3 regions of the Pseudomonas sp. FP2338 genome follow, and region 1 is predicted to be linked to each of the others. Evidence: riboswitches for the same ligand, from Rfam matches in the RefSeq annotation. Region 1 holds a riboswitch; each other region holds the start of a gene.

What was found. Region 1 has a riboswitch for cobalamin ahead of PSH96_RS19125 (ABC transporter substrate-binding protein). Riboswitches for the same ligand answer to the same signal wherever they lie in the genome.
Region 2: it holds a riboswitch for cobalamin, as region 1 does, so the genes downstream of both, cobO (cob(I)yrinic acid a,c-diamide adenosyltransferase) here and PSH96_RS19125 (ABC transporter substrate-binding protein) in region 1, are expected to answer to the same signal.
Region 3: it holds a riboswitch for cobalamin, as region 1 does, so the genes downstream of both, PSH96_RS12395 (CbtB-domain containing protein) here and PSH96_RS19125 (ABC transporter substrate-binding protein) in region 1, are expected to answer to the same signal.

The regions. Positions count from the first base shown of each region.
Region 1 covers NZ_CP117436.1:4,232,048-4,241,833, reverse strand. The annotation lists gene PSH96_RS19140 (GNAT family N-acetyltransferase) at 1-341, shown strand, start outside; gene PSH96_RS19135 (ABC transporter ATP-binding protein) at 455-1,219, opposite strand; gene PSH96_RS19130 (iron ABC transporter permease) at 1,216-2,220, opposite strand; gene PSH96_RS19125 (ABC transporter substrate-binding protein) at 2,217-3,227, opposite strand; cobalamin riboswitch at 3,343-3,537, opposite strand; gene PSH96_RS19120 (M24 family metallopeptidase) at 3,598-4,461, shown strand; gene PSH96_RS19115 (hypothetical protein) at 4,570-5,199, shown strand; gene PSH96_RS19110 (aldehyde dehydrogenase family protein) at 5,381-6,772, opposite strand; gene PSH96_RS19105 (LysR family transcriptional regulator) at 6,876-7,748, shown strand; gene PSH96_RS19100 (hypothetical protein) at 7,855-8,064, opposite strand; gene PSH96_RS19095 (amino acid aminotransferase) at 8,166-9,362, opposite strand; gene uvrB (excinuclease ABC subunit UvrB) at 9,706-9,786, shown strand, end outside.
Region 2 covers NZ_CP117436.1:4,573,661-4,583,446, reverse strand. The annotation lists gene PSH96_RS20675 (C40 family peptidase) at 1-97, shown strand, start outside; gene PSH96_RS20670 (C40 family peptidase) at 242-781, shown strand; gene PSH96_RS20665 (sorbosone dehydrogenase family protein) at 1,321-2,634, opposite strand; cobalamin riboswitch at 2,734-2,985, shown strand; gene cobO (cob(I)yrinic acid a,c-diamide adenosyltransferase) at 3,064-3,675, shown strand; gene PSH96_RS20655 (cobyrinate a,c-diamide synthase) at 3,672-5,075, shown strand; gene bluB (5,6-dimethylbenzimidazole synthase) at 5,072-5,722, shown strand; gene cbiB (adenosylcobinamide-phosphate synthase CbiB) at 5,719-6,627, shown strand; gene cobD (threonine-phosphate decarboxylase CobD) at 6,620-7,609, shown strand; gene PSH96_RS20635 (cobyric acid synthase) at 7,606-9,057, shown strand; gene cobU (bifunctional adenosylcobinamide kinase/adenosylcobinamide-phosphate guanylyltransferase) at 9,572-9,786, shown strand, end outside.
Region 3 covers NZ_CP117436.1:2,707,055-2,716,840, forward strand. The annotation lists gene PSH96_RS12370 (fatty acid cis/trans isomerase) at 1-1,190, shown strand, start outside; gene nfuA (Fe-S biogenesis protein NfuA) at 1,285-1,869, shown strand; gene cobM (precorrin-4 C(11)-methyltransferase) at 2,081-2,827, opposite strand; gene PSH96_RS12385 (cobalamin biosynthesis protein) at 2,897-3,289, opposite strand; gene PSH96_RS12390 (CbtA family protein) at 3,286-3,987, opposite strand; gene PSH96_RS12395 (CbtB-domain containing protein) at 3,999-4,187, opposite strand; cobalamin riboswitch at 4,284-4,502, opposite strand; cobalamin riboswitch at 4,545-4,745, shown strand; gene cobW (cobalamin biosynthesis protein CobW) at 4,837-5,904, shown strand; gene cobN (cobaltochelatase subunit CobN) at 5,908-9,669, shown strand; gene PSH96_RS12410 (ATP-binding protein) at 9,715-9,786, shown strand, end outside.

The DNA of each region.
Region 1 (9,786 bases):
ACGGCCAGTTTCTGCTGGCTTGTGTTGAAGATCAAATCGTGGCTGCCGTCGGCTATCTGCCGTATGACGGGCGTTTCCCGCAGTTGAATTACCAGGGCCGCAAAGTCGTCGAGGTGGTGCGCCTGTTTGTGCTGCCGGCGTTTCGCCGTTTTGGTTTGGCAGGGGAGTTGTATCGCGCATTGGAGGCAATGGCACAGGCAGATGGGGCGGCGGTGGTTTACCTGCACACCCATCCGTTCTTGCCGGGCGCGATTGATTTTTGGCGGCGGCAGGGGTTTGAGGTGATCGACGTCGAAGCCGACCCGGTGTGGCAAACGACGCATATGCAACGGGCGCTATAAATCAAGGTGGGAGCTGGCTTGCCTGCGATGGCGGCGGATCAGTGACATAGCGTGCGCTGACACACCGCCATCGCAGGCAAGCCAGCTCCCACATTTTAACGGTGTGCAGTCCGTTAAATGGGGCGTAATCGCAGGATTTGCGCACCATCAAACGGGTCCGTCAGGTAATGCGCCTGCACCCCGAATGTCTCCTGTAGCCGCTGCGGCGTCAGCACCTCCAGCGGTTTGCCCAATGCCACCAGGCAGCCGTGATCCAGCACCGCCAAGCGGTCACAGGTCAGTGCCTGGTTCAGGTCGTGCAGCGCAATCAAGGTGGTCACGGGCAGTGCCTGCACGCCTTTCAAAATCGCCAATTGATGCTGGATATCCAAGTGGTTGGTCGGCTCATCCAGCAACAAGATCTGCGGTCGTTGCGCCAACGCCCGAGCGATGTGCACGCGTTGGCGCTCGCCGCCAGAAAGGCTGCGCCAGGCGCGTTGGCTCAGGTGAGTGGCGTCCACATCATGCAACGCCTGGCGCACGATGGCATCGTCTTCGCCAGACCACGGGCTCAGCGCCGATAACCAGGGCGTGCGGCCCAGGGCCACGGCGTCGAAGACGCGGATGGCGTCGTCGGTGTCGGCCTGCTGTTCCACCACGGCTAATTGCTGTGCGATAGCACGGCGCGACAGGCTGCCCAGGCGCTGGCCGCCCAGCAACACCTCGCCGGACGCAGGCACACGCAAACCGGCGAGCAATTTGAGCAGGGTGGATTTGCCCGAACCGTTCGGCCCGACAATCCCCAGGGTTTCCCCTTGCTGAACCTCCAAGTGGATATCGCGCAGCAACTCGGCGTCGCGTACCTTGAAGCCCAGGCCGGTGCAACTGAGTACGGTCATCGCGCATTTCTCCGGCCAATCAGGATCAATGCAAACACTGGCGCGCCGACCAAGGCTGTGACCACGCCCACCGGAATCACCTGGCCCTTGATCAAGGTGCGCGAGAGCACATCCGCCGCGATCAAAAACAGCGCGCCGCCCAGCGCACTGGCCGGCAGCAACCGCGAGTGCCCGGTGCCCAGCAGCAAGCGCACGGCGTGGGGAATCACCAGCCCGACAAAACCGATGGAGCCGACAATCGACACCATCACCGCCGTCACCAGCGCCGCGCAACCCACCAGCACAAACTGCACACGGCGCACCGGAATGCCCAGCGAGGCGGCCGAGTCGGTGCCGAAGGTGAACGCATCCAGCGCACGCCGATGCCACAAGCACACCGCCAGGCCGGCGACCGCCACCGGAACTGCCAGCCACACCGACGGCCAGCGCACGCCGCTGAGGTTGCCCAACAGCCAGAACATGATGCCGCGTGCCTGCTCGGAACTGGCGGACTTGGTGATCAGGAACGCGGTGAGGGCATTGAACAGCTGCGAACCGGCGATGCCGGCGAGGATGATCTGGCCGGTGCCGCTGGCTGAGCCGCTGGCCCGCGCCAATAGAATCACCAACGCAAATGCTGCCATGGCACCGACGAACGCGCCGGCCGACAGCGAAATCAAACCGCCGCCCACGCCCATCAATGCCACCAATACTGCGCCGGTCGAGGCGCCTGCGCTGATGCCCAGCAGGTATGGATCGGCCAACGGGTTACGCAGCAGCGACTGCAAAATCACCCCACAAGTTGCCAGCCCGGCACCACAGGCGGCGGCGACCAGCGCCCGTGTCAGGCGGTAGTTCCACACCACGCCTTCGTCGATCGGGTCGAGCACGTAACCGGCGGCCCACAGTTTGTTCGCCAGCACCTGCAACACCACCTGCGGTTCGATGGCGGTTTCGCCGATGGCGGTGCCGGCGAGTACGGCCATCAGCAACACGGTGAGGGCGAGTAGGGTACGGGTCATTTGGGCAGGTCGTAGCCGTCGATGGCGCCGGCCAGTTGTTCCAGGCCGTCGAACATGCGCAGGCTTGCCTGCAACGCCAGGGCGTCAATAATGATGATGCGGTTGTTTTTTACCGCGTCCATGTTGCGGGTCACCGGGTCGCTGCGCAGGAAGGCGAGTTTCTTTTCATGGTCGTCGGCGGGGTAGCGACGGCGGTCCATGCGCGCAATCACCAGGAAGGTCGGGTTGGCCTTGGCGATGGTTTCCCAACCGACGGCAGGCCATTCTTCGTCCGATTGCACCACGTTGCGCAGTCCCAGGGTTTGCAGCATGAATTCGGGAATGCCCTTGTGGCCGGCCACATACGGGTCGGCGGCCATTTCGCTGCTGGAGAACCACACCAGTGCGCTGGCGTGCTTGAGGCCTTTGCCTTGAGCAGTGGCGACCGACTTGGCCAGGCGTGCCTTGAGTGCGTCGTTCAACTGTTGGCCATGGGCTTGCACGTCGAAGATCTCGGCCAACTGGCTGATGCTTTTATAGATCGTGTCGATGCGAAACGGCTCCAGCCGCGTGCCGTCGGCACCCACCAGGTTGTCCTTGCCGTCGCAGTCGGAGGGCAGCACGTAGGTGGGAATCTTCAATTCATGGAATTGTTCGCGAGTGCCGACCACGCCTTGCGGGCCGACCACCCATTCCAGCTCGGCGGCCACCAGTTGCGGGCGCTTGGCGATCACGGCTTCGAAGCTCGGCTCGTTGTCGGCCAGGCGCTCGATCTTGTCGTTCTGCGCCTTGAACTGCGGCAATACGCTGTTGAACCACAGCGAGGTGCCGACGACTTTATCCGCCACGCCCAGGGCGTAAAGCATCTCGGTGGCGGCCTGGCCAATGGTCACGCTGCGTGCCGGGGCTTGCTGGAAGGTGACGCTGCTGCCGCAGTTTTCGACCGTCAGCGGGTAGTGAGCAGGCGTGGCGTGGGCGAGGGCACAAAAGCCCAGGCTGGTGATCAGGGCGCAAACGCGTAGCGGCATGGGGCAATCTCCGTGTGAACCGTACATGAAAACAGGGCAGGTACGGCTCGGAAACACACCTTTGAACGCTGCAGGTTTGCAGGGCGCGGATGTCCTTCCCGGACACCCCGCCGGTGAGTGATAACGCTTGGCCGGCAGGTCTCCTGACTGATGCGTCGTCGCCTCGCTCCGGCCTTCCCGGACGTGGTCCAGTGGCAGTGGGGAGCAGGCTCGGCACCTACAGTTGCGGGGGCAGTTTCGATTGGCGCGATGGGCCGCGCTTCGAATTCCCTATTAGTCCCGTTTGGGAACCGGCGCGGTATGGTAGTCCATCTTGGGCGCTGGGTGGAGGTACAATCCGGACCTGTCCATAACCACCCCAAGGAAGGCCATGCTGATACGTCTGGGAATAGTGCCACTGCTGTTTTGCATGAGCGCACACGCCGCTGACCCTGCGCTCGCCCGCTACACCGACGCGATCGGCGACAGATCCCGCGCCATCGCCCAGTTGGATGACGCCACCATTCTTGCCGAGGAAGCCAAACTGGCGCCCATCGCCAGTGACCTGTTGCTCCAGGTCGCGCCGCTGATCCGCAAGGGCGGTACCGGCACTGCGGTGCAGGGGTTTTTACTCGACCAGTACGCGCAACACGGCTGGTTGCCGATGATGTTCGGCTTTCGCGGTTACCCGGCAGCGGTAGCGGTGTCGGTAAATAACCAGGTGAGCGCCGCGCCGCCCAACGACGTGCCGTTCCCGGACGCGGCGCTGGTAAAAGTGGAGTTGATCGCGGCATCGGCCCAGGCCCATGTTGCTCAGGTCTGGACGTTCGCCACGCCCAATGCAACGCCGGCGCAGCGCCAATTGCTGGCGACGGCGCGCCGTGCGCTGGCCAACGGGGTCGCTCACGTTCAGGGTGGCCAGCGCTTGGCCAATGTGGGGGCGGCGATACAACAGGAACTGGACGCGGGCCAGGCCGTTGCGGTGCGCGAGTTTGCGGGGTACGCCATGGGCCAGGCGCGCATACAAAAGCCGCAGGTGCTCGGTTACAAGGTCGAGGGTGACAGCCCGTTGATGCAACCCGGGCAGGTGCTCAATGTGTATGTGATCGCCAAGGCGGGCACCGTGGGTGTGAGGTACCAGCCGCCAGATTTCTGGAGCCTGCTTTCCTCAGACGGTGCCGACGGCGTGATGCTGTCGGCGATGGTCGAGGTGACGGCAGATGGGCGCCGACTGCTTAGCCGGATGCTGGATTGATGCGTTGTACCGCCCTGCGAAAGTTCGGGCGATGGGCTGACACGCAGTGATGGCTCAATGATATTATTTTCCGCGCCCTTTCGATTTGCCTTAGTTCATGGAGAACTTATGCCTTTTCGCAACGTCCTCGCCTTGACCCAGTTGTGCACCGTGTTACTGCTCGGTGGTTGCGCCCAGTCGGTGTCGTCACCCCCACCAGCTGCGCCTGTGCCGCTTGAACCGTTAGGCCAGGTTTTGCCCTCGAACCCTTCACGGGTGGGCTGGATCGACCAGATCATCGCTCAAGACCCCGTCGTGATTTCGTCGCACAAGCCCGTCCTCCAACCGACTCCGGATAACGACGCGCGCATTGCCAAATTGCGTAAACAAGACGGTGGTGTGCTGCCCGAGGGCTATTGGGCGCTCTACAAGCAAAACCTGGAAGCGATGCAGTACGATTTGAACCACCAGCATGACGCGGCCCGTGCCGAATACGTAGACACCTACCGCGATGAGTTGAGCCGCCTCAGCGACCTGACACTTCAAACCATGGCCACCGCGCCCCAGGCGCTGGATGCCCATACCCGCGGCCAGTTAAGCGCACGCCTGAGTGATCGCACCGCGGCTTATATCACGACCAGCAATCAGTCGTTCCGGGCGGCCACGGACGCCCACATCAACCGCATGGCCTTGATGGATCGCCAATACGATGTCTGCGCACGCCAGCCGGACTGCTGGGATGCGCCGGTCAAGCACTAGCCTCGATAGGTCATACACAGGAAGCAAGTGGGGAACGTGACGGTGGATTAATCGATAAGCACCGCAGATCAAAGGTGGGAGCTGGCTTGCCTGCGATTGCAGTGTGTCAGCTAAGGAGTTGTCACTGATGCACCGCTATCGCAGGCAAGCCAGCTCCCACAGTTGAAGGGTGTTGCCTGTTTTACTTGCGATCCAGCCACACTGTCTGCGCGTTGCAGAATTCACGCACGCCGAAGTGCGACAATTCCCGCCCGAACCCACTCTTTTTCACACCGCCGAACGCTACCCGCGGGTCGGATACGCTGAAAGAATTGACGAAGATACCGCCGGTTTCCAGTTGGTTGGCAATCTCCCGTGCTTTTGCCGAGTCGGTGGTGAAGATGCTCGCCGTCAAACCAAACTCGCTGTCGTTGGCCAGCGCTACCGCGTGGTCGGCATCGCGGGCGGTGATGATCGAGGCCACGGGGCCGAACAGTTCCTGTTTGAACGAGGTCATCTGGTCGGTCACGCCTGCCAGCACGGTCGGCTCGTAATAGTTACCGGCGCCAGCGACTTTATTGCCACCGAGCAGCAGGGTCGCGCCTTCTTCGAGGGTGGCCTGGACTTGGTCATGCAGCTCGTCGCGCAGGTCGAAACGGGCCATCGGGCCGACGTAGGTGTCGGTCGACGTCGGGTCGCCCATCACCAGTTTGCGGCTGGCTTCGAGGAATTTGGCGGTGAAGGCTTCCACCACACCCGCTTCGATAATCAGGCGCTTGGCAGCAGCGCAGACCTGGCCGCTGTTCTGGAAACGCCCGATCACGGCGGCCTGCACGGCGGCATCCAGGTCGGCGTCGTTAAGCACGATAAACGGGTCGGAGCCGCCCAATTCCAGCACGCATTTTTTCAGCGCAGCACCGGCCTGGGAGCCGATGGCGATACCGGCGCGCACGCTGCCGGTGAGGGTGACGGCGGCGATGCGTGGGTCGGCGATGGCCTGGGACACGCCGTCGTTGGTCACGTTGACCACCTCAAAAATACCTTCGGCAAAACCGGCTTTCTGGAACGCCTGCTGGATCAGGTAGGCGCTGCCCATCACATTCGGTGCGTGTTTGAGCACGTAGGTATTACCGGCCAGCAAGGTCGGCACGGCGCCACGCAGTACTTGCCACACCGGGAAGTTCCATGGCATCACGGCGAAGATCGGGCCCAGCGGGCGATATTCGATCTGCGCGCTGCCGTTATCCACCAGAGTCGGTTCCGGCGCGAGCATGGCTGGGCCTTGGGCGGCGTACCACTCGCTGAGCTGTGCACATTTTTCGATTTCGGCGCGGGCCTGGGCGATGGGTTTGCCCATTTCCAGGGTGATCATCTGGGCCATGTCTTCGGCTTGTTCGCGCAATGCACCGGCCAGGGCCAGCAGCAGCTCAGCGCGTTGGCTCACCGGCTGGCGGCGCCAGCTGCGGAAAGCGTCAGTGGCGCGGTTGAGGGCGGCGTCCAGTTGCGCCGCGGTTTCGTAGGGGTAGCTGGCGACCGTTTCGCCGTTGGCAGGGTTGATCGACAAAGCGTGGGTCTGGTGAGTAATAGCGTTCATGGCACCGTCCGGCTGAATGAGTGGAATGGGGTCAGCCTACGGGGATGCATGTTTTCTGGAAACTGAATAATATTAAGTGATACGTTCACGATTGGAGAATGACTTGGATCTGGTGCAGCTGGAAATCTTCAAGGCCGTTGCCGAGCAAGGCAGCATCAGCGCCGCCGCGCAGTTGATTCATCGCGTGCCGTCGAACCTGACCACACGCATCAAGCAACTGGAGCAGGATTTGGGCGTGGAGTTGTTTATCCGTGAGAAAAGCCGCTTGCGCCTGTCGCCAGCCGGCTGGAATTTCCTCGGTTATGCTCGGCGCATTCTTGATTTGGTGCAGGAAGCACGCGCAACCGTAGCGGGGGAGGAGCCTCAGGGCGCGTTTGCGCTTGGTTCGCTGGAGAGTACGGCGGCAGTGCGCATCCCGGCGCTATTGGCGGCGTATAACCAGAAACACACCAAGGTCGAGCTGGACCTGAGCACCGGGCCGTCGGGCACGATGATCGAGGGCGTGTTGTCGGGGCGCTTGGCGGCGGCGTTTGTCGATGGGCCGGTGCTGCATGCCACGCTGGAGGGCGTGGCGGTGTTTGAAGAGGAGATGGTGGTGATCGCGCCGCTGCACCATGCGCCGATCACGCGGGGCCAGGATGTGGCGGGGGAGAACATCTACACCTTTCGCTCCAATTGCTCCTATCGCCATCACTTCGAACGCTGGTTTTCACAGGATGGCGCGGTGCCGGGCAAGATCTTCGAGATGGAGTCCTATCACGGCATGCTCGCCTGCGTCAGCGCCGGGGCCGGCCTGGCGCTGATGCCGCGCAGCATGCTGGAGAGCATGCCGGGGTTTACGACGGTGAGTGTGTGGCCGTTGACCGACGCGTTCCGCCTCCTCAATACCTGGCTGATCTGGCGCCGGGGTACGGTGTCGCAGAGTTTGAACAGCTTTGTGAAATTGCTGGAGGAACGTGGTTTGCAGGCGAAGTAGAACCAGTGTGGGAGCTGGCTTGCCTGCGATAGCGGTGTATCAGTTAAGGATGTATCGGCTGGCCTGACGCCATCGCAGGCAAGCCAGCTCCCACATGAGATCTGTGTCAGCCGCCAAATTGCAGGGTGCCCATGGCCAGCTTGGCCATTATCGCCGTGGCGCCCAACTGCACCAGCCACAAGGCCAACCCACCCAGGAACACGCCCAGCGCCACTTGCAGCACCAGACTTTTCTGGCGCTTGGCTTGCGGGGCGCGGGGTGCGTAGTCATGCAGTTCGTCGCGGTCGGCGCGCAGGTCCAGGTCGTCGTTTCTCATAAGGCTCTCACAGCAAAGGGGCGTTCGGTGTTCAGTCTAGTGGCTTGGCCAACAAAAAGGGGGAAGCCATTGGCTTCCCCCTTCGTATGGCGCTGGCCGGGTTATAGAACCTGAACAATCGCTTTTGTTACCGCACCAATGTTCGACTGGTTCAACGCGGCCACGCAGATACGGCCGGTGTCGAGCGCGTAGATGCCAAACTCGGTGCGCAGGCGGGTGACTTGCTCAACGGTCAGGCCGGAGTAGGAGAACATCCCACGCTGGCGGCCGACGAAGCTGAAGTCGTGGCCCGGTGCAGCCTTGGCCAGTTCGGCGACCATCTGCTCACGCATGCCGCGGATGCGCAGGCGCATTTCGGCCAGTTCCGCTTCCCATTGGGCGCGCAGCTCAGGGTTGTTCAGCACTGCCGCCACGATCGCCGCGCCGTGGGTCGGCGGGTTGGAGTAGTTGGTGCGGATAACGCGCTTGACCTGGGACAGGATGCGCGCGCTTTCTTCCTTGGATTCGCTGACGATCGACAGCGCGCCCACGCGTTCGCCGTACAGCGAGAACGACTTGGAGAACGAGCTGGAGACAAAGAAGGTCAGGCCCGATTCAGCAAACAGGCGCACGGCCGCGGCGTCTTCGTGGATGCCGTCGCCAAAGCCCTGGTAGGCCATGTCGAGGAACGGCACCAGGTTCTTGGCCTTGATCACGTCCAGCACGTTTTGCCAGTCGGCCGGGCTCAGGTCGACACCGGTCGGGTTGTGGCAGCAGGCGTGCAGCACCACGATGGACTGTGGCGGCAGGGCGTTGAGGTCTTCGAGCAGGCCGGCACGGTTGACGTCGTGGGTGGCGGCGTCGTAATAGCGGTAGGTCTGCACCGGGAAGCCGGCTTTTTCGAACAGCGCCTGGTGGTTTTCCCAGCTCGGGTCGCTGATCGCGACGACGGCGTTGGGCAGCAGTTGCTTGAGGAAGTCCGCGCCGATTTTAAGCGCGCCGGTGCCGCCGACCGCTTGGGCAGTGATCACGCGGCCGGCGCTCAGCAATGGCGACTCAGCGCCGAACAGCAGCTTTTGCACGGCCTGGTCGTACGCCACGATACCGTCGATCGGCAGGTAGCCACGGGCGGCGTGTTGCGCCACACGAATGGCTTCCGCTTCGGCAACGGCACGCAAGAGTGGAATCTTCCCCTCCTCGTTGCAGTAAACGCCTACGCCAAGGTTGACCTTGGTGGTTCGTGTGTCGGCGTTGAATGCTTCGTTGAGGCCCAGGATTGGATCGCGTGGTGCCATTTCGACAGCGGAGAACAGGCTCATTTTTGCGGCAGCTCTATGGGGGATAGGAGGGACGTGTCGCGCTCCAGCCGAATGCACTAGAGCGGTGCACAAACGGGGAGCTAGTATAGAGGCCATCCAGGCTCAGGGCGACAGCCGAAACGGCTTTTCGGCCAAGTTTTTCGGTTTATTTGCCCACCGTTAGTCTTATTGCACAATTGATCATCGACGGCTGGTAGGACGATTGCCTTGAAACCCGTCACATTCGCCACCACTTCTACAGCTATCATGGTTTTTTCCTGCAACCTGCGAAGACTTTTCGCGGGTTGCTGAGCTATTTCGTCCCTGGCGGTGTTGAGTCTGGGGTGACTTCACGAGGTACGTTATGTCGGATTTCCAGCTCGTCACCCGTTTTGAACCCGCCGGCGACCAACCCGAAGCCATTCGCCAGATGGTCGAAGGCATC
Region 2 (9,786 bases), 340 kb from region 1:
AGTCGACAACCTGGGCGACAGCTACTGGAGCAAAACCTTCATCGAAGCCAAGCGCGCACTCGCCATGGCCCCGACTACGGTTACCGCTAGTAAGTAAAGTTAAAGTGATACTTGAAGTTTGACGTGTAAGCGCTAGAATCCCTGGACATTGTTGTAATCCGTTCGCGCGAGCTTTGCTTGCGCGTTCTGGTTTTCAGCGTTCGGCAGCGAAAGCCGCATCCAGATCAGGATTGTTCTGCCCATGTCGACCTCAGCACGCCTCATTTTGCTGGTATGTGCCGCGCTCCTCAGCGCCTGCGCAAGCCGTCCACCGCCGCCTGCGCCTGTCGCGGTCAAGCCCAAGCCGGTGTTCAACTATTCCACCCAAAATTTCTCGCCGGCTGCCGAAGACGTGCTCTTTCGTGCGCTGGGCCTGGTCGGCACACCTTACCGTTGGGGCGGCAATACGCCGGACTCCGGGTTTGATTGCAGTGGCCTGATCGGCTTTGTCTACCGTGACGCCGCCGGCATCAGCCTGCCGCGCACTACCCGCGAATTGATCGTGATGCGCGCTCAGGATGTGAGCGAAAACAACCTGCAAACCGGCGACCTGATCTTCTTCGCCACCGGCGGCGGCTCGCGAGTAAGCCACGCAGGTATCTACGTGGGTGAAGGGCGATTCGTACACGCGCCGCAAACGGGCGGTACGGTGAAGTTGGACACCTTGTCCAAGGCCTATTGGCAAAATGCCTACCTGAGCGCCAAGCGCGTGTTGCCGGCGAGCCTGGCGCGTAATCCTTAAGTCGCTCAGGCCCAAGTGTCGGAGCTGGCTTGCCTGCGATAGCGGGTTATTGGTGTGCATATCCGTTGCTGCGGTAACGGCTGCCTATGGTTCCGCTCTTACAGCGGGTCACTTTTGCAAGGACGCAAAAGTAACCAAAAGGTCCTCGCCCCAACACTCGGTGCCTCGCTATGGCTCGGCATGCCCGCAATCCGACAGTGATTTGGGGGGCCGCCGCGATGGGCCATCCTTGGCCCAGCGCGGCTAAACCGGCATCCCTGCCGGTTTACCCCCCAAATCACTGTCAGATTCCGGCCATCGTGTTTGACGGGGCGATTTCAGATCAAGATCACGATCAAAAGCGCAGATCAAAAGACCGCTGACTTCGTCATCGAAAAGGGATGTAAGGGCCAGAGCAACAGCGACAGCAACAGCAGAGCCATACTCGGTCAAAGGTGGGAGCTGGCTTGCCTGCGATGGCATCAACTCGGTGTACCTGATGTACCGAGGTGTCTGTATCGCAGGCAAGCCAGCTCCCACATGAGCCCCCTACAAGGCAGTTACTTAGCCGCCGACACCCGCCACACTTTATTCCCCACATCATCGGCCACCAGCAAATCCCCCTGCTGATCAATCACCACGCCCACCGGCCGGCCCATGGCTTTCTCGTCTTTATTGAGAAACCCGGTCAGCACATCCACCGGCTGCCCCTTGGGTTGCCCACCTTCGAACGGCACGAAAATCACCTTGTAGCCACTGTGCGGCTTGCGGTTCCACGAACCATGCTGGCCGATAAATGCGCCGTTGCTGAACTGCGCCGGGAGTTTGCTGCCCTCGGCAAACGTCAGCCCCAATGACGCAGTGTGCGGCCCCACGGCATAGTCCGGGGCGATGGCCTTGGCGACCAGGTCGAGGTTTTGCGGCGAGACACGCACGTCCACATGCTGGCCGTAATAACTGAAGGGCCAGCCATAAAACGCGCCATCTTTCACCGAGGTGATGTAGTCCGGCACCAGGTCGCTGCCGATCTCATCGCGCTCGTTGACCGCCGTCCACAGCTTGCCGCTCTGCGGTTCCCAGGCCATGCCGTTGGGGTTGCGCAGGCCGGAGGCAAAAATCCGGTGCTGGCCCGTGGCGCGGTCAACTTCCCAGATCGCTGCGCGGCCTTGTTCCGCGTCCAGGCCGTTTTCGCCGACGTTACTGTTGGAGCCGACACTCACATACAACTTGCTGCCGTCCTTGCTGGCCACCACGTTTTTGGTCCAGTGGTGGTTGATGCTGCCGCCCGGCAGGTCCACCACCTTGGTGCCGGCTGCCTTGATCGCGGTTTCGCCCGGCTGATAAGGGAAGCGCAGCAGTTTGTCCGAGTCGGCGACGTACAGGTCGTTACCCACCAGCGTCATGCCAAACGGCGAATTGAGGTTCTCCAGAAATACCGTGCGCGTCTCGGCCACGCCATCATGGTCGGCATCGCGCAGCAGTGTGATGCGGTTTGGGCTTGGCACGCCCGCGCCGGCGCGGCCCATGACTTTCTCCATCACCCAGCCGCGAATGCCGGTGGCGTCGTCCGGCTTGGGCGGCGAGTTCGTTTCGGCGACCAACACATCACCATTGGGCAATACGTAGAGCCAGCGCGGGTGATCCAGGCCTTCGGCAAACGCCGCCACCTGTGTACCGGCGGCGGCTGTCGGCTTGGCGCCGTCCGGCCAGCCGATCGCCGGGGCGATGTTGACGGTGGGGATCAGGGTTTTGTTCGGCTCCGGCAGTTTGGGCGATGGCCCGGTGCCGTCCGAGACCTGCAAGGTAGAGCTTTCACCGCAGGCGGCGAGGGTGCCTGCCAGCATGATCAGTAAGGCGAGTCTGGTTTTGTGCATGGTTTTCTCCTTAATACCTGTAAAGGTAGAGAAGCGCGGCAGTCGGATGGTTCAAGTGCAAAGCCAGCTTTAATTGACGCTCCACCCCCAACCCACTAACCTTCGCGGCTTGTTCCAGGTGCTCTGTGGCCGATGTGCCGACAGAGTGAAACAGGGAAGCCGGTGAGTGAGCGCGCTTGTACACAGCGCAGCTGCAATTCCGGCGCTGCCCCCGCAACGGTAAATGAGTCAAAACGGTGCTTTTTGCCACTGTATCCGCGTGATATGGGAAGGCGCGCCGTTGGCCTGCTCGCGCTTTAAGCAGAGCGCCACTTATGAGCCCGGAGACCGGCCTGGATCATCCAACAGCATCACGGTGGGCGATGCTTGGCTGTCTGTTTTTCTTTTTTCCTGCCCGCCGTTTTTGTCCAGCCCCAACGGAGAGCTGCCATGACTGATTCCCCCGACCGCGACGAACGCCACCTGGCGCGCATGCTGCGCAAAAAAGCCGTGATCGACGAGCGTATCGCCAATTCCCCAAACGAGTGCGGCTTGCTGCTGGTGCTGACCGGTAACGGCAAAGGCAAAAGCAGCTCGGCGTTCGGCATGCTCGCCCGCGCCATGGGCCACGGCATGCAATGCGGCGTGGTGCAGTTCATCAAGGGGCGCAACAGCACCGGCGAGGAACTGTTTTTCCGGCGCTTCCCCGAGCAAGTGCGTTTTCATGTGATGGGTGAAGGCTTCACCTGGGAAACCCAGGACCGCCAGCGCGACATCGCCGCCGCCGAAGCCGCCTGGGCGGTTTCCCGCGAATTGCTGCAAGACCCGGCCATCGGCCTGGTGGTACTGGACGAACTGAACATTGCCCTCAAGCACGGCTACCTCGATCTGGACCAGGTACTCAGCGACCTGCAGGCCCGCCCACCCATGCAGCACGTTGTGGTGACGGGCCGTGGCGCCAAGCCCGAGCTGATTGAAATGGGCGACACCGTCACCGAAATGGGCATGCTCAAGCACGCGTTCCAGGCCGGTATCAAGGCACAGAAGGGCGTCGAACTTTGAATCAGCCCCGTCATTGCCCGGCCGTATTGATCGCCGCACCGGCATCCGGCCAGGGCAAAACCACCGTCACCGCCGCGCTTGCCCGCTTGCACCGTAACCTGGGGCGCAAGGTGCGCGTGTTCAAATGCGGGCCGGACTTTCTCGACCCGATGATCCACGAGCGTGCCAGCGGTGCGCCTGTGTATCAGTTGGACATGTGGATGGTGGGCGAGCAGGAAAGTCGCCGCTTGCTGTGGGAAGCGGCGGGCGAGGCTGACCTGATCCTCATCGAAGGCGTAATGGGGTTGTTTGACGGCACACCCTCGAGCGCCGACCTGGCGCGGCACTTTGGTGTGCCGGTGCTCGGTGTGATCGACGGCACCGCCATGGCCCAGACCTTCGGTGCCCTGGCGCTGGGCCTGGCGCGCTACCAGCCGGACTTGCCGTTCGCCGGTGTGCTGGCCAATCGCGTCGGCACCTTGCGTCATGCGCAATTGCTCGAAGGCAGCCTCACCGAAGGCCTGCGCTGGTATGGCGCGTTGTCCCGTGAAACGGGGATTGAATTGCCGAGTCGTCACCTGGGCCTGGTGCAAGCCAGTGAACTCAATGACCTTGATGCCCGCCTGGACGCCGCAGCCCAGGCGCTGGGCAGCAGCTGCGAAGTGGCGTTGCCGCCGCCGGTGACGTTCGCCGCGCCGCAACTGATTGAAGCCGAGCCGCTGTTGGCGGGTGTGCGTATTGCCGTGGCCCGTGATGAAGCCTTCGCTTTCACTTACGGCGCCAGCCTGGATCTGTTGCGGGCAATGGGCGCAGAGCTGACGTTTTTCTCGCCGATCCACGATCGCCAGTTGCCCGACGCCGACAGTCTCTACCTGCCCGGTGGCTATCCCGAATTGCATCACCAGGCACTGTCCGAAAACACCCCGATGCTTGCGGCTATCCGCGCCCATCATGCGGCTGGCAAACCGCTGCTGGCTGAATGTGGTGGCATGCTCTACCTGCTGGATTCGCTCACCGACGTGCACGGCACCCGTGCCGAACTGGTCGGCCTGTTGCAAGGCGATGCGGTGATGCAAAAGAAACTCGCGGCCCTGGCGCTGCAAAGTGTCGAGTTGCCCGAAGGCGTGCTGCGTGGTCACACCTATCACCATTCCCTGACCAGCACCGAATGGCAGCCGATTGCCCGTGGCCTGAGCCCCAATGGAGGGCGCGGGGCGGAAGCGGTGTATCGGCAGGGGCGGATGACGGCTTCCTATGTACACTTTTATTTTCCGTCCAACCCGACGGCGGTGGCTGCACTCTTTGCGCCAACCCTTGAGACCGCCATCGCAGCGATGCGGCGACCCGACAAGCCAGCTCCCACATTGACCGAGTTCACACATCAAAATGTGGGAGCGGGCTTGCCCGCGATAGGGCCATGACGGACAACGCCTATCCCCACGCCGACCGCCAAGCCGTCTACCGCGCCATCGCCGAACGCCGCGACATGCGCCACTTCACCGGCGGCACGGTCGCGCCCGAATTGCTGCACCGCCTGCTTCAGGCCGCACACCAGGCGCCCAGCGTGGGCTTGATGCAACCCTGGCGGTTTATCCGCATCAGCGACCGTCAACTGCGTGGGAACATTCAGCAGTTGGTGGAGGAAGAACGCGTGCGCACCGCCGAAGCCTTGGGCGAGCGCTCCGATGAGTTCATGAAGCTTAAGGTCGAAGGTATCCACGACTGCGCCGAAGTCTTGGTGGCCGCGTTGATGGATGACCGCGAGCGCCACATCTTTGGCCGGCGCACCTTGCCGGAGATGGACATGGCGTCATTGTCCTGCGCGATCCAGAATCTCTGGCTGGCCGCCCGCGTCGAGGGCCTTGGCATGGGCTGGGTCTCGCTGTTCGAGCCACAAGCGCTGGCCGACCTGCTGGGCCTGCCGCCCGGGGCCAAACCCCTGGCTGTGCTGTGCCTGGGCCCGGTGGCCGAGTTCTACCCGGCACCGATGTTGCAACTCGAAGGCTGGACCGAACCACGGCCGCTGAGTGACATGTTGTATGAGAATGTGTGGGGAGTGAGTCAATGAGTGTGGCCTTGCTGTGTGTCGCTGCGGTGGCGCTGGATGCGCTGCTGGGCGAACCCAGGCGCTGGCATCCGCTGGTGGCGTTCGGCAATTTCGCCGGGCGCATCGAGCAACGTTTCAACACCGGTGGCCGTGGCTGGCGCAGCCACGGCGTGACCGCATGGTTTATCGCCGTGGTGCCGCTGACGCTGCTGGCCACTGCGTTGTCATGGGCGCCCTATATCGGCTGGGTCCTGGAAATCCTGGCGCTGTACCTGGCGCTGGGCATGCGCAGCCTGGGTGAGCATGTGATGCCGGTTGCGCAGGCGTTGCGCAGCGGTGACCTGGATGAAGCGCGCAAACGCGTGAGTTATCTGGTCAGTCGCCAGACCAGCGAGCTGGACAGCACCGAAGTCGCCCGCGCCGCCACCGAGTCAGTGCTGGAGAACGGCAGCGACGCGGTGTTTGCCGCGTTGTTCTGGTTTGTGGTCGCCGGTGTGCCGGGCGTGGTGCTGTACCGCCTGAGCAACACCCTCGACGCCATGTGGGGCTATCGCAACGAACGCTTCGAGCGCTTTGGCTGGGCAGCGGCCAGGATCGACGATGTGCTCAACTATATTCCTGCACGGCTGGTGGCACTGACCTACGCCGTGTTGGGCAAAACTCGCCTGGCGCTCAGATGCTGGCGCACCCAGGGCCCGACCTGGGACAGCCCCAACGCGGGTCCGGTGATGGCGGCCGGGGCGGGTGCCTTGGGCGTCGAGCTGGGTGGCGCGGCGATCTATCACGGCGAGCTGCATCAACGCCCGCAATTGGGCGAAGGCCCTGCCGCCGATGCCGACGCCATCGACCGTGGCTGGCAACTGGTGCAGCGTGGCGTTTGGTTATGGCTGTTGATCCTCTGCGCGGGGGCGCAATTGTATGCTTGAGCACGGTGGGCGCCTGCGTAAGGCGGTGATTGAGTACGGCATTGCCGAGGCCGATTGGCTCGACCTGTCCAGCGGCCTCGCGCCCTGGCCCTGGCCGATCCCCGAGATCCCGTTGCGCGCGTGGGCGCGTTTGCCGGAAGCCGATGACGGCCTGGAAAAGGCCGCCTGCGACTATTACGGCGCCGCCCACCTGCTGCCGGTGCCGGGCTCCCAGGCAGCGATCCAGCTGCTGCCGCGCCTGCGCCGTTCCGGCAAGGTTGGCGTGTTGTCGCCCTGTTACGCCGAGCACGCCGAAGCCTGGCGCCGCGCCGGGTATGTGGTGCGCGAAGTGCAGGAGCAGGAAGTCGACTTCTTTCTCGACAGCCTCGACGTGCTGGTGGTGGTCAACCCCAACAACCCCACCGGCCTGAGCCTGAGCCCGCAACGCCTGCTGGACTGGCACGCACGGCTGGCACAACGCGGCGGTTGGCTGGTGGTGGACGAGGCGTTCATGGACGTCACTCCAGAGCTGAGCCTGGCCAGCCATACCCATCATGTTGGCCTGATCGTGCTGCGCTCGTTCGGCAAATTTTTCGGCCTGGCCGGTGTGCGCCTGGGCTTCGTGCTGGCCGAGCGCAGGTTGCTGCGGCTGTTGGCCGAGCAGGTGGGGCCGTGGGCCGTCAGCGGGCCGACCCGCGTGCTCGGCCAAGTGTGCCTGCGTGATACCGCCGGGCAGGCTCGTCAGCGTGAGCGCTGTATCGAAGCAGGCCGGCGCTTGTTTGACCTGCTCGAACGCCACGGCTTTCAACCCCACGGCGGCTGCGCCTTGTTCCAGTGGCTGATCACCCCACACGCCGAACGCATGCATGAATTCATGGCCCAGCGCGGCATTCTGTTGCGCCTGTTTGTCCACGACAGCAGCCTGCGCTTTGGCTTGCCCGATACTGAGGCAGATTGGCTGCGACTCGACGAAGCCCTGGCCGTCTACAAGGAAGCCCCATGAGTACGCTGATGGTGCAAGGCGCCACCTCCGACGCCGGCAAAAGTACTCTGGTGACCGCGCTGTGCCGCTGGCTGGTACGCCAGGGCATCGCGGTGGCGCCGTTCAAGCCGCAGAACATGGCGCTCAACAGTGCCGTGACCGCTGAAGGCGGCGAGATCGGCCGCGCCCAGGCGGTGCAAGCCCAAGCCGCCAACCTCGCGCCGCACACCGACATGAACCCGGTGCTGCTCAAACCCAACAGTGACACCGGCTCCCAAGTGATCATTCACGGTCGCGCCGTAACCAGCATGAACGCCGTGGCTTATCACGACTATAAAGCCATCGCGATGCAGGCGGTGCTGGCCTCCCACACACGCCTGAGCGCGGCCTACCCGGTGGTGATGGTGGAGGGCGCGGGGTCGCCTGCGGAAATCAATCTGCGCGCCAATGACATTGCCAACATGGGCTTTGCCGAAGCGGTGGATTGCCCGGTGTTGTTGATCGCCGATATCAATCGTGGCGGCGTGTTCGCCCATCTGGTCGGCACCCTGGAATTGCTTTCGCCGACCGAGCAGGCGCGGGTCAAGGGCTTCATCATCAACCGGTTTCGCGGCGATATCGCCTTGTTGCAGCCTGGCCTCGACTGGTTGGAAGCGCGCACCGGCAAGCCCGTGGTGGGCGTGCTGCCTTACGTGATGGACCTGCACCTGGAAGCCGAAGATGGCATCGACCAGCGCCAGATCGACAAGGCTGCCCAAGTGCTCAAGGTGGTGGTGCCGGTTTTGCCGCGCATCAGCAACCACACCGATTTCGACCCGCTGCGCCTGCACCCCCAGGTGGATTTGCAGTTTGTCGGGCCGGGCCAGCCGATTCCGCCAGCCGACCTGATTATCCTGCCGGGCTCCAAAAGCGTGCGCAGTGACCTGGCCTATCTGCGTGGCAATGGCTGGGACACTGCCGTGGCTCGGCACTTGCGCTACGGTGGCAAGGTGCTGGGGATTTGCGGCGGCTTGCAGATGCTCGGCGAGCAGCTGCATGACCCGCTCGGGCTGGAGGGGCCGGCCGGCTCCAGTGAAGGCTTGGGGCTGCTGGCGTTCAGTACGACCCTGGAAGCACAGAAGCAACTGCGTAATGTGCGAGGGCGGTTGTTGCTGGAAGATGCCGAGGTCAGTGGTTATGAGATTCACGCCGGCGTGACTTGCGGTGAAGCGCTGGCGAACGCCGCCGTGCGGCTGGATGATGGCCGCAGTGACGGCGCCCAGAGTGCCGACGGGCAGATCCTCGGCACCTACCTGCACGGCCTGTTCGAAAGCCCCGCCGCGTGCAGCGCCTTGTTGCGCTGGGCTGGGTTACAGGACGTGCAGGAGGTGGATTACCACGCCTTGCGCGAGCGCGATATCGAGCGTTTGGCGGACCTGGTGGAGAACCATCTGGATACCGCGTTGTTGCGCAAGCTATGCGGGCTCTAACGGTGTCTTACGATCGCGGCGTGGCTGACACAACCCGGTCAAAATGTGGGAGCTGGCTTGCCTGCGAAGGCGGTTTGTCGGTGTACATATCCGTCAGTTGGGTAACGCCCACTTATGGTTCCGCTCTTACAGCGGGTCACTTTTGTAAAGACACAAAAGTAACCAAAAAGTCTTCGCCCCACCACTCGGCACCTCGCCTGGGCTCGGTGTGCCCGAACGCAGGCTTGAATCCGTGGGCCGCCGCGATGGGCCATCCTTGGCCCAGCGCGGCTAACCCGGCGTCCTGCCGGGTTACCCACGGCTTCAAACCTGCGTTCGGCCAGCGTGGTTTAACGGGGCGACTGAGATCAAAATCAAAAGCCAGATCAACCGCCAGATCCAAAGCGAATCTGCCCTCCTGTGGGAGCTGGCTTGCCTGCGATGGCGATGGCTCAGACACTGCATGCCTATCTGGCTCACCCCACTCGCCGCTGCACACCCCAACCTCTCCACCCGCCGAACAAGGTGCTACCCCATGCATCAATTAATCCTCGGCGGTGCCCGCTCCGGCAAAAGCCGCCTGGCCGAAAAACTTGCCAGCGACAGCAGCTTGCCCGTCATCTACATCGCCACCAGCCAGCCGCTGGACGGCGAGATGAGCGCACGTGTCGCGCATCACCGTGAGCGGCGTCCCGATCATTGGGGCCTGATTGAAGAACCCATCGAACTGGCCCGCATACTGCGCGAAAA
Region 3 (9,786 bases), 1.5 Mb from region 1:
ACGTGATCCGCGACAACTTCTGGACCCTGTTCCAGGACCCGGACCATGATCTGTACATCACCGATGCACGTTATCGCGGCCAAGCCACGCCGCTGCTGGCGATGCCGGGGCAGAACGATGACGTGGGCAGCGTGCTGAGCCTGTGGCTGGCCTATCGCGACAAGCGCAACCAGTACGAAGCCTTGCGCCGAGACAGCTACGCGGACGTGCCGCCGCCGAGCTGGTCGACCTTGTGGGCGGGGAATGACAATGCCTTGCTGACGATTTTCCGGCATTTCGACAGTGCTGCGGTGACCAAAGGCTTGATTGGCGATGTACCGCAGACGATGTGGTTGTTCGACTATCCGCTGCTGGAGCGCACCTATTACCAGTTGGCGGTGAATTTCGATGTGTTCGGCAATGTGTCGCACCAGGCCCAGACCCGGCTGTATTTCGACCTGATCCGCAACGGCGCCGAGCAGAACTTCCTGCGCCTGATGCCGGCCGATACCCGCGATGACTTTATGGATGATTGGTACCAGAACAGCGGCAAGCTCAAGCTGTGGCTGGACTACGAGGCGATTGACGACGACAAGCCAAGCGGCTTGCATCTGGATGAAAAAGACCCGAAACGTGACTTTGCCAACCAGTTACTGACGCGTTACGGCGATTTGAATGCCAGCCCGGATCCGATCAACCGCTGCACGGGCGCTTACTGCTCGCGCGATGGTATCGTCCCGGCGTTGCAGGACGCGGAGCAGGCGTTGAGCCGGCTGACATCGCGCCCGGCGGCGGGGCTCAAAGTGATTGATCAGTTGCCTGAGGCAACCATGCTGCGTATCGAGACCGCCAGCGGCAAGCGCGTGGTTTACAGCCTGCTGCGTAACCGCGCGCACAGCAATGTGGCGTTCCTGCTGGGCGAGGCTTATCGCTATCAGCCGGGGTTGGATACGGTGACGATCTATCCGGGTGTGCTTAGCAGCTATCCGAACTTCATCTTCAACATCCCTGCGCAGGAAGTGCCGGCGTTTGTGGCGGCCATGGAAAACGCCAAGGACGCCAAGCGGTTCGAGAAGATTGTTGATCGGTGGGGTGTGCGGCGCAGTCATCCGCTGTTCTGGCACTACTTTCACGACCTGTCGCAGTACATTCGCGAGACGACGCCGGTGGAAGAGGGTGTGCTGGATATGAATCGCTATGAAAACCTTTGATGAGGTGGATTGGTCTTTTCCGACAAAATTACTCGGACTTTGTACCTGCGTAATATTTTGGCGTAAACTGCCGGCAAGCCTGTGAGGAGTTTCCATGACTGCCATAACCATTACCGACGCCGCCCACGATTACCTGGCTGACCTGCTGTCCAAGCAGAACACCCCAGGCATTGGCATCCGCGTCTTTATTACCCAACCCGGCACCCAGTACGCCGAGACTTGCATCGCCTACTGCAAGCCTGGGGAAGAAAAACCTGAAGACACCGCCCTGGGGCTTAAAAGCTTCACCGCGTACATCGACAACTTCAGTGAAGCCTTCCTCGACGACGCCGTGGTCGACTACGCCACCGATCGCATGGGCGGCCAGTTGACCATCAAGGCGCCCAACGCCAAGGTGCCGAACGTCAACGCCGACAGCCCGGTCAACGAGCGCATCAACTACTACCTGCAAACCGAGATCAACCCGGGGCTTGCCAGCCACGGCGGTCAGGTCAGCTTGATCGATGTGGTCGAAGACGGTATTGCCGTGCTCAAGTTCGGCGGCGGCTGCCAAGGCTGCGGCCAGGCGGACGTGACCTTGCGTGAAGGCATCGAGCGCACCTTGCTCGAACGTATCCCGGAGCTCAAGGGCGTACGTGACGTGACCGACCACACGCAGAAAGAAAACGCCTACTACTGAGTAAGGTGTTCACTGCGAATAAAAAAAACGGCGCCCCGTGAGCGCCGTTTTTTTTATGCTTAAAATTCAATGTATTACGCAATCTACTTAACAAAACAGATCAACTGTGGGAGCTGGCTTGCCTGCGATGCCGGCCTATGAGTCAACAAGTCCGGTAGCTGACACACCGCTATCGCAGGCAAGCCAGCTCCCACATTTTGGTTCTGTGAATTCAGGGGCGATATAGGTGAGCATGCCCCGCCCGATACAGCGAAGACTCGCTGAAACCATCATTGGCCAACACCCGGCCCACCACAATCAACGCCGTGCGCCGAAACCCTTTGGCCGCTACCTTCGCGGCAATATCCGCCAACGTGCCCACCACCCAATCCTGATCCGGCCATGTGGCGCGGTGCACCACGGCAATCGGGCAGTCCGCGCCGTAGTGCGGCAGCAGTTCGGCGACGATCTTCTCCAGATGGTTGACCCCCAGGTGAATCGCCATCGTTGTGCCGTGTTGCGCCAAGCTGTCGAACGCCTCACCGGCCGGCATGCTGGTTTTATCGGCATAACGGGTCAGGATCACACTCTGGGCGATGTCCGGCAACGTCAGCTCTGTTTCCAGCAACGCTGCGCACGCCGACACCGCCGTCACCCCAGGGATGATCTGGAAGGGGATGCCCAACTCACGCAAATAACGGATCTGCTCGCCAATCGCGCCATACAGGCTTGGGTCGCCGGAGTGTACGCGCGCCACATCCTGGCCGTTGGCGTGGGCTGTCTTGATCAGCTCAATGATCTGCTCCAGGTGCAATTGGGCGCTGTTGACCACCTGTTCGGCCTGATGACCTTGCAATACCGCCGCCGGCACCAGGGAGCCGGCGTAGATGATCACCGGGCAACTGCGGATCAGCCGCTGGCCCTTGACGGTGATCAATTCCGGGTCGCCGGGGCCTGCGCCGATAAAGTAGACGGTCATGGGAGTTCCTGTTGAAAAACGGGCGAGCATGAAAGTTGCTCATGATCGAGGAGCGCAATTATCGGGATTTTAGTCGGCGCACGCCAATGCAAACGTCGCCTGGGCGGTTTTTTTGCGCGTGATCAACAGGCGGGCAGGGCGTTGGGACAGCTGTTCAGCCAGGGCCAGGGCCGCGCTTTCGGCGATGCCGTAGCAACCGGTATGCGCAAATGCGACGGCTGACTTGTGGCTCAAGCGGTCTTCATAACCCGCCAATTGTTCTGCACTGAAACACTGCAAGGGCAGTTCCAGCAACCGGGCCAGGGCCAGCAGGCCGGGTTCAGCCTGTTTGTGATCAATGCTCGCCAACGCGGTGATGCGTTGGCGATCAATGCCGCCGTCGGCGAGGGCTGCGTCAAGCAGGCCAAGCAGGGTGTGAACATCACAACCACGCTGGCAACCCAGGCCGACCACCAGCGTCATGCCGAATATTGGCCGTCGCGGTTGCGGCGAAACAGCCACGCGCTGATCCAGCCCAAGGCCAGCCAGAAGGCGACGTTGGTCAATTGCGAGGCGATCTTGAACTGCGCTTCCAGGGCTTCGGGTGCCAGCATCGAATGCACTTGCGGTTGTGGTGCGCCGATCACGTGGGGCACGGCCAGGATCGCCACGCCCAGCACCTTGAGCAGCCAGCTACGACCAAACACCAGCAGTGCGATACCCGCAGCGGTAGAGGCCGCGGTGCCGATCCACCAGATCTGCCGTTGCGCCAGGTCGGCGGCAGCCGTGCCCGGCAACTCCGGCGGCAGCCCCAGGGTCGGCGCCAGTACAAACGTCGCGTAACCGGCCAAGCCCCAGAGCAACCCTTGAGCCGTGCGGGTCGGCGCGCGCAAGGTGTAGAGACCGGCGAGCATCAGCGCGAAACCCACCGCTACCACCAGGTTGCCACCGGTGGTCGACAGCACACGCTGCCAGCCATTTTCCGGCTCCCAGGCTTCGGCGTCGTGGGTGTGGGCTGCGGCCCCGGCGGCGTGTTCGTGCGCGACTTCGGCAACCGGGGCCTTTTCAAAGGTTTCCGCCTGCAAAATCAGCGGGGCGACCCAGAAACTTTGCAGCAGGGTCAGCAACAGGGCGGCCAGCAGGCCGGTGAAACCTGCGGTTTGCGCAATACGCTTGATCATGTCGGCAGGTCTCAGTGGCACGGGAACGCGGCGCTGTGGCGGGTATCGTGGGCGGCGTTGTGCACCGCTTCGATATGCGAGAAACCGGCGAAGTACACCAGGCATGCGCCGAGGATCGACGCGCCGATGGCGGCGCCCAGGCGTTGGCTCAAGGTGGCGGTGCTGCTGGCGGTGTGCGAAGTGCTGCTGATGATCGACATGGCGCGTCCCTTCAGGGGTTCAGGGTGACGCAGGCGCATGAAAACCCCGCGAGGCAGGCACGCAGGGTTCTGAACAGCGCCCGCCCACCGCGGGTTTGTTATCTGATTTTTTCGGGCCGGTCTCCGGGCTTGCGAGGGGCGCTCTTGGGAAAAGAGCTGGGCCGTATCAAGTGTCTCCTTCCCATGCACAGGCACAGTGGATTTGACACTTCGCTCGCTTACCGTTGCGGGGGCAGCACCGGACTCGTCATCACGCGATGACTCACCGGTTTCCCGTTTCACCCTGTGAAGGGCACCCGAAACAAGATGTGTAGGAAAGCATGGGCGGGCGACGGTAGTCAAATGGCGCGAGCCCCTGTAGCCTTGCACCTTCGAGGTTCTTCGGCCCACGCCGAAGCTAAGAAGGGAACGCGGTCCAAGCCGCGGCTGCCCCCGCAACTGTGAAGGGTTCAGCTGACTGCCACGCCACTGCCATAACGGCGGGAAGGCGCAGCCAGCGCGAGTCACCCGACTCGCAAGCCCCAAGCCAGGAGACCTGCCTCGTAACTGATTTTCTACTTAACCGGGCGGGGTGATCCGGTGACGAAATCCGCTGCTGCGCGCCGTCGCAGGGCCTATCGTCCCGTATGCCCGCCCCAAAGGGCATCCGATGAAAACACTGGCCAAACTTCCCGTCACCATCGTTACCGGCTTCCTCGGCTCGGGTAAAACCACCTTGCTGCGCCATATGCTCGACAACGCCCAAGGCCGTCGCATTGCGGTGATCGTCAACGAGTTCGGCGAGCTGGGCATCGACGGTGAAATCCTCAAGCAGTGCTCCATCGGTTGCACCGAAGAAGAGGCCAACGGCCGCGTTTACGAACTGGCCAACGGCTGCCTGTGCTGCACCGTGCAGGAAGAATTCTTCCCGGTGATGCGCGAGCTGGTGGCTCGTCGCGGCGACCTCGACCATATCCTTATCGAAACCTCGGGCCTGGCCCTGCCAAAACCGCTGGTGCAAGCCTTCCAGTGGCCGGAAATCCGCAGCGCCTGCACGGTTGACGCAGTAATCACCGTGGTCGACAGCCCGGCCGTGGCCGCCGGCACCTTCGCCGCTTTCCCGGACCAGGTTGACGCTCAGCGCAAACTCGACCCGAACCTGGACCACGAATCGCCGCTGCACGAGCTGTTCGCCGACCAACTGGCCAGCGCCGACCTGGTGATCCTCAACAAATCCGACCTGATCAGCGCCGAAGACCTGGCCCGCGTGCGCCTGGAAGTCGCCGAGGAACTGCCACCGGCCGTGAAGATCATCGAAGCCAGCAGCGGTCGCTTGCCGTTGGACGTGCTGATCGGCCTGGGCGCCGGTTCCGAAGAACACATCGACGGCCGCCACAGCCACCACGATCATCACCACGACGGTGAAGACGATCACGACCACGACCACGATGCGTTCGACTCCATCTCCATCGACCTGCCGCAAGCCGACGAAGCGCTGCTGCTCGACGCCCTGACCCAGTTGGTGGTGCAGCACGGCATCCTGCGCGTCAAAGGCTTTGCGGCGATCCCGAACAAGCCGATGCGCCTGCTGATCCAGGGTGTGGGCACGCGCTTCGACAAGCATTTCGACCGCGCCTGGGGCGCCGACGAAGCACGCATCACACGCCTGGTGCTGATCGGCCAGGCGCTGGACGCGGCGGGCCTCGAAGCGCAATTGCGCGCAGCGCTCAGCGTTTAACCCATGCACCTGCTCAGGACTCAGCCGGGTGGTTTCGTTTCGGACGACAATATTGCCGACTTGGGCCAAACCCCCGCCGAGCTGGTGATCCTGTGCAGCGGTGATTCCAGCCTGGCACTGTTGGCCGAGGCCGGCCAGCAGTTGCCCGACGACTACCCCAGCTTTCGCCTGGCCAACCCCATGCAGGTGCAAAACCACGCCTCGGTCGACCTCTACGTCGACGAGGTGCTGCGCCATGCCAAGGTCATCCTGATTTCGCTGCACGGCGGCATCGGTTATTGGCGTTACGGCATTGAGCGTCTGGTGGAGTTGGCCGAGCGCGGCGTGCAGTTGATTCTGGTGCCGGGCGATGATCGCCCCGACCCGGAACTCAGCGGCTTAAGCACCGTTGGCATGGCTGAGCGCGACCGCCTCTGGCACTTCCTGCGCCAGGGCGGTTTGGGCAATGCGCTGGATTTTTATCGTTGCCTGGCCAGCAGCCACTTGGGCCGCGACTACGCCTGGGCCGAGCCGCAAACCCTGGCGCGCACGGCGATTTATCACCCGCATAAACCCCACCCACGGCTGAACGACTGGCAGGCCGATTGGCACACCGACTGGCCGGTGGCGGCGGTGTTGTTCTACCGCTCGCACTTGCAGGCGGCCAATACCGGTTTTATCGACGTGTTCTGCCAACGCTTGCAGGCGGCGGGTCTTAACCCGTTGCCGATGGCGGTGGCCAGTTTAAAAGAGCCCGGCTGCCTGACGGTGGTCGAGGACCTGCTGGATGAAGTGCAGGCGGCGATGATTTTAAACACCACCGGCTTTGCCCAATCCAGCCCGGAAGCCCCGCACCTGCGCCCGTTTCGCCGCAACATCCCGGTGATCCAGGCGATCTGCGCCCAGGACAATCAGCCCGGCTGGGAGGCCAGTGAACAAGGCCTTGGCCCGCGTGACCTGGCCATGCACATCGCCTTGCCGGAGCTGGACGGGCGCATTATCAGCCGGCCCATCAGCTTTAAAGATTTAGCCTGGCGCAGCGAGCGCAGCCAATCCGACGTGGTGTGCTACCGCGCAGCGCCGGAGCGCATGGATTTTGTCGCTGAACTGGCGCGGCGCTGGGTCGAACTGGCGCGAGTGCCGAATGCCGATAAACGCATCGCGCTGATCCTGGCCAATTACCCGACCCGCGACGGCCGCATCGGCAATGGCGTCGGTCTGGATACGCCAGCGGCGGCACTGAATATCCTGCGTGCGCTGCAAGCCGAAGGTTACCCGGTGCCCAGTGAGTTGCCCGCCAGCGGCACTGCCTTGATCCATGAACTGCTTGGCGGCGTCACCAACGACCTCGACAGCCTCGACCTGCGCCCGTGCCATCAAAGCCTGGGCCTGGACGACTACGAGGCGATGTTCCAGCGCTTGCCCGAAGCCAATCGCCAGGCGGTGCTGGAACGCTGGGGCGCGCCGCACACCGACCCGATGTGCCGCGACGGGCGCATGATGATCGCCGGACTGCGCCTGGGCCTGACCTTTGTCGGCATTCAGCCGGCACGCGGTTATCAGGTGGACCACAGCGCGGTGTACCACGACCCCGACCTGGTGCCGCCCCATGGCTACCTGGCGTTCTACTTCTGGTTGCGCCACACCTACGGCGCCCATGCCGTGATCCATGTGGGCAAGCACGGCAACCTTGAATGGCTGCCGGGCAAGGGTGTCGGGCTGTCGCAACATTGCTGGCCGGATGCGCTGCTCGGGCCATTGCCGAATATCTACCCGTTTATTGTCAATGACCCAGGCGAGGGCGCCCAGGCCAAGCGCCGCACCCAGGCGGTGATCATCGACCACTTGATGCCGCCGCTGACTCGCGCCGAAACCTACGGCCCGCTGCGTAACCTGGAGCTGTTGGCAGACGAATATTACGAAGCGCAGTTGCTCGACCCACGCCGCGCCCTCGAGCTGCAAAAAGACATTCTCAAGCTGGTGCGCGAAACCCGTATCGACCAGGAACTTGAGCTGGACAACGACGCCGACGCGGCAGTCTGGCTGCCGCGCCTGGACACCTACCTGTGCGACTTGAAGGAGTCGCAGATCCGCGACGGCCTGCATATCTTTGGCGAGTCGCCCGAAGGCCGCCTGCGCATCGACACCTTGCTGGCCTTGTTGCGTATTCCCCGTGGCGATGGGCGTGGCCCCCAATCGAGCCTGCTGCGGGTGTTGGCCAAAGCCTTCGACCTGGGTTTCGACCCACTCGATTGTGCCCTGTCCGAGCCCTGGACCGGGCGTCGTCCCGAGGTGTTGCAGAAGATCGACGCGCAGCTGTGGCGCACCGCCGGTGACACCCGTGAACGTCTGGAGCTGTTTGCCGCGCGGCTGATCGAGCAAGCACTGGAAGGGCCGCTGGAACAGCTTGAAGAGCCCGGCTGGGAGGACGTCAAGTCAGTCATCGAGAGCCTGCGCATTGTTGTCGCGCCGCGCCTGGACGCCTGCGGCCCTGCCGAAATGCGCGGCTTGCTGGATGCGCTCAGTGGTCGTTTCGTACCCGCTGGCCCCAGCGGCGCGCCAAGTCGCGGGCGCCTCGACGTGCTGCCCACCGGGCGTAATTTCTTCAGCGTTGATGTGCGCAACCTGCCCACCACCACGGCCTGGCGCATCGGTTTTCAATCCGCCAACCTGATCCTTGAGCGGCACTTGCAAGACCATGGCGACCATTTGCGCCAGCTCGGTCTCTCTGTCTGGGGCACCGCCACCATGCGCACCGGCGGCGACGATATCGCCCAGGCCATGGCGCTGATGGGCGTGCGCCCGGTATGGGCCACGGGCAGCCAGCGTGTGGATGACTTTGAAATCCTGCCGATCAGCCTGTTGGATCGCCCACGGGTGGATGTGACGTTGCGCGTGTCCGGGTTCTTCCGCGATGCCTTTGCCAACCTGATCCGCCTGTTCGACGCAGCGGTGCAGGCGGTGGCGGCGCTGGATGAGCCGGACGACATGAACCCGCTGGCGGCCAAGGTGCGCAGTGAGCGTGAAGCGTTGCTCAAGTCGGGCCTGGACGAAGCGGCGGCTGCGAAGCAGGCGGGCTGGCGCATCTTTGGCGCCAAACCCGGTGCCTATGGCGCGGGCGTGCAGGGCGCGATTGACGGTCGCCTGTGGCAAAGCCGCGAAGACTTGGCCGAGGTCTACCTGAACTGGGGCGGCTACGCCTATGGTGGGGCCGATGAAGGCACCGCTGCCCGCGAACAATTCGCCCAGCGCTTGAGCCAGGTACAGGCGGTTTTGCACAACCAGGACAACCGCGAACACGACCTGCTCGATTCCAACGATTACTACCAATTCCAGGGTGGCATGCTCGCCGCCGTGGAAACCCTGAGTGGCGACAAGGCCGCCAGCTACCATGGCGACCACAGCCAGCCGGACTTGCCGAAGATCCGCACCTTGAAGGAAGAGCTCAACCGGGTGATCCGCTCCCGTGCCGCCAACCCCAAGTGGATCGACGGAGTGAAACGCCACGGTTATAAAGGCGCATTCGAGATGGCGGCCACGGTAGACAATTTGTTCGCATTCGACGCCACCACTGCGCTGATCGACGATCACCAATACGCCTTGCTTGCCGACGCTTACCTGCTCGACGTCGACACCCGCGCCTTTGTGCAGCAGCACAACCCGGCGGCACTGCGCGACATGACCGAGCGCATGCTCGAAGCCCAGCAGCGCGGTATGTGGCAGGAGCCGGGCGCGTACCGCGAGGCGTTGGAAAACCTGTTGCTGGACATAGAAGAAGACAGCTGACCGATCGCTCGCCACAAGAAATAGCAGAATTTAAAGAGAGCAGGTATGACCGATATCCCCCACTTCCCGCTGTCCGCCGTGGTCGGCGCCGATGAGCTGAAACTGGCGCTGTGCCTG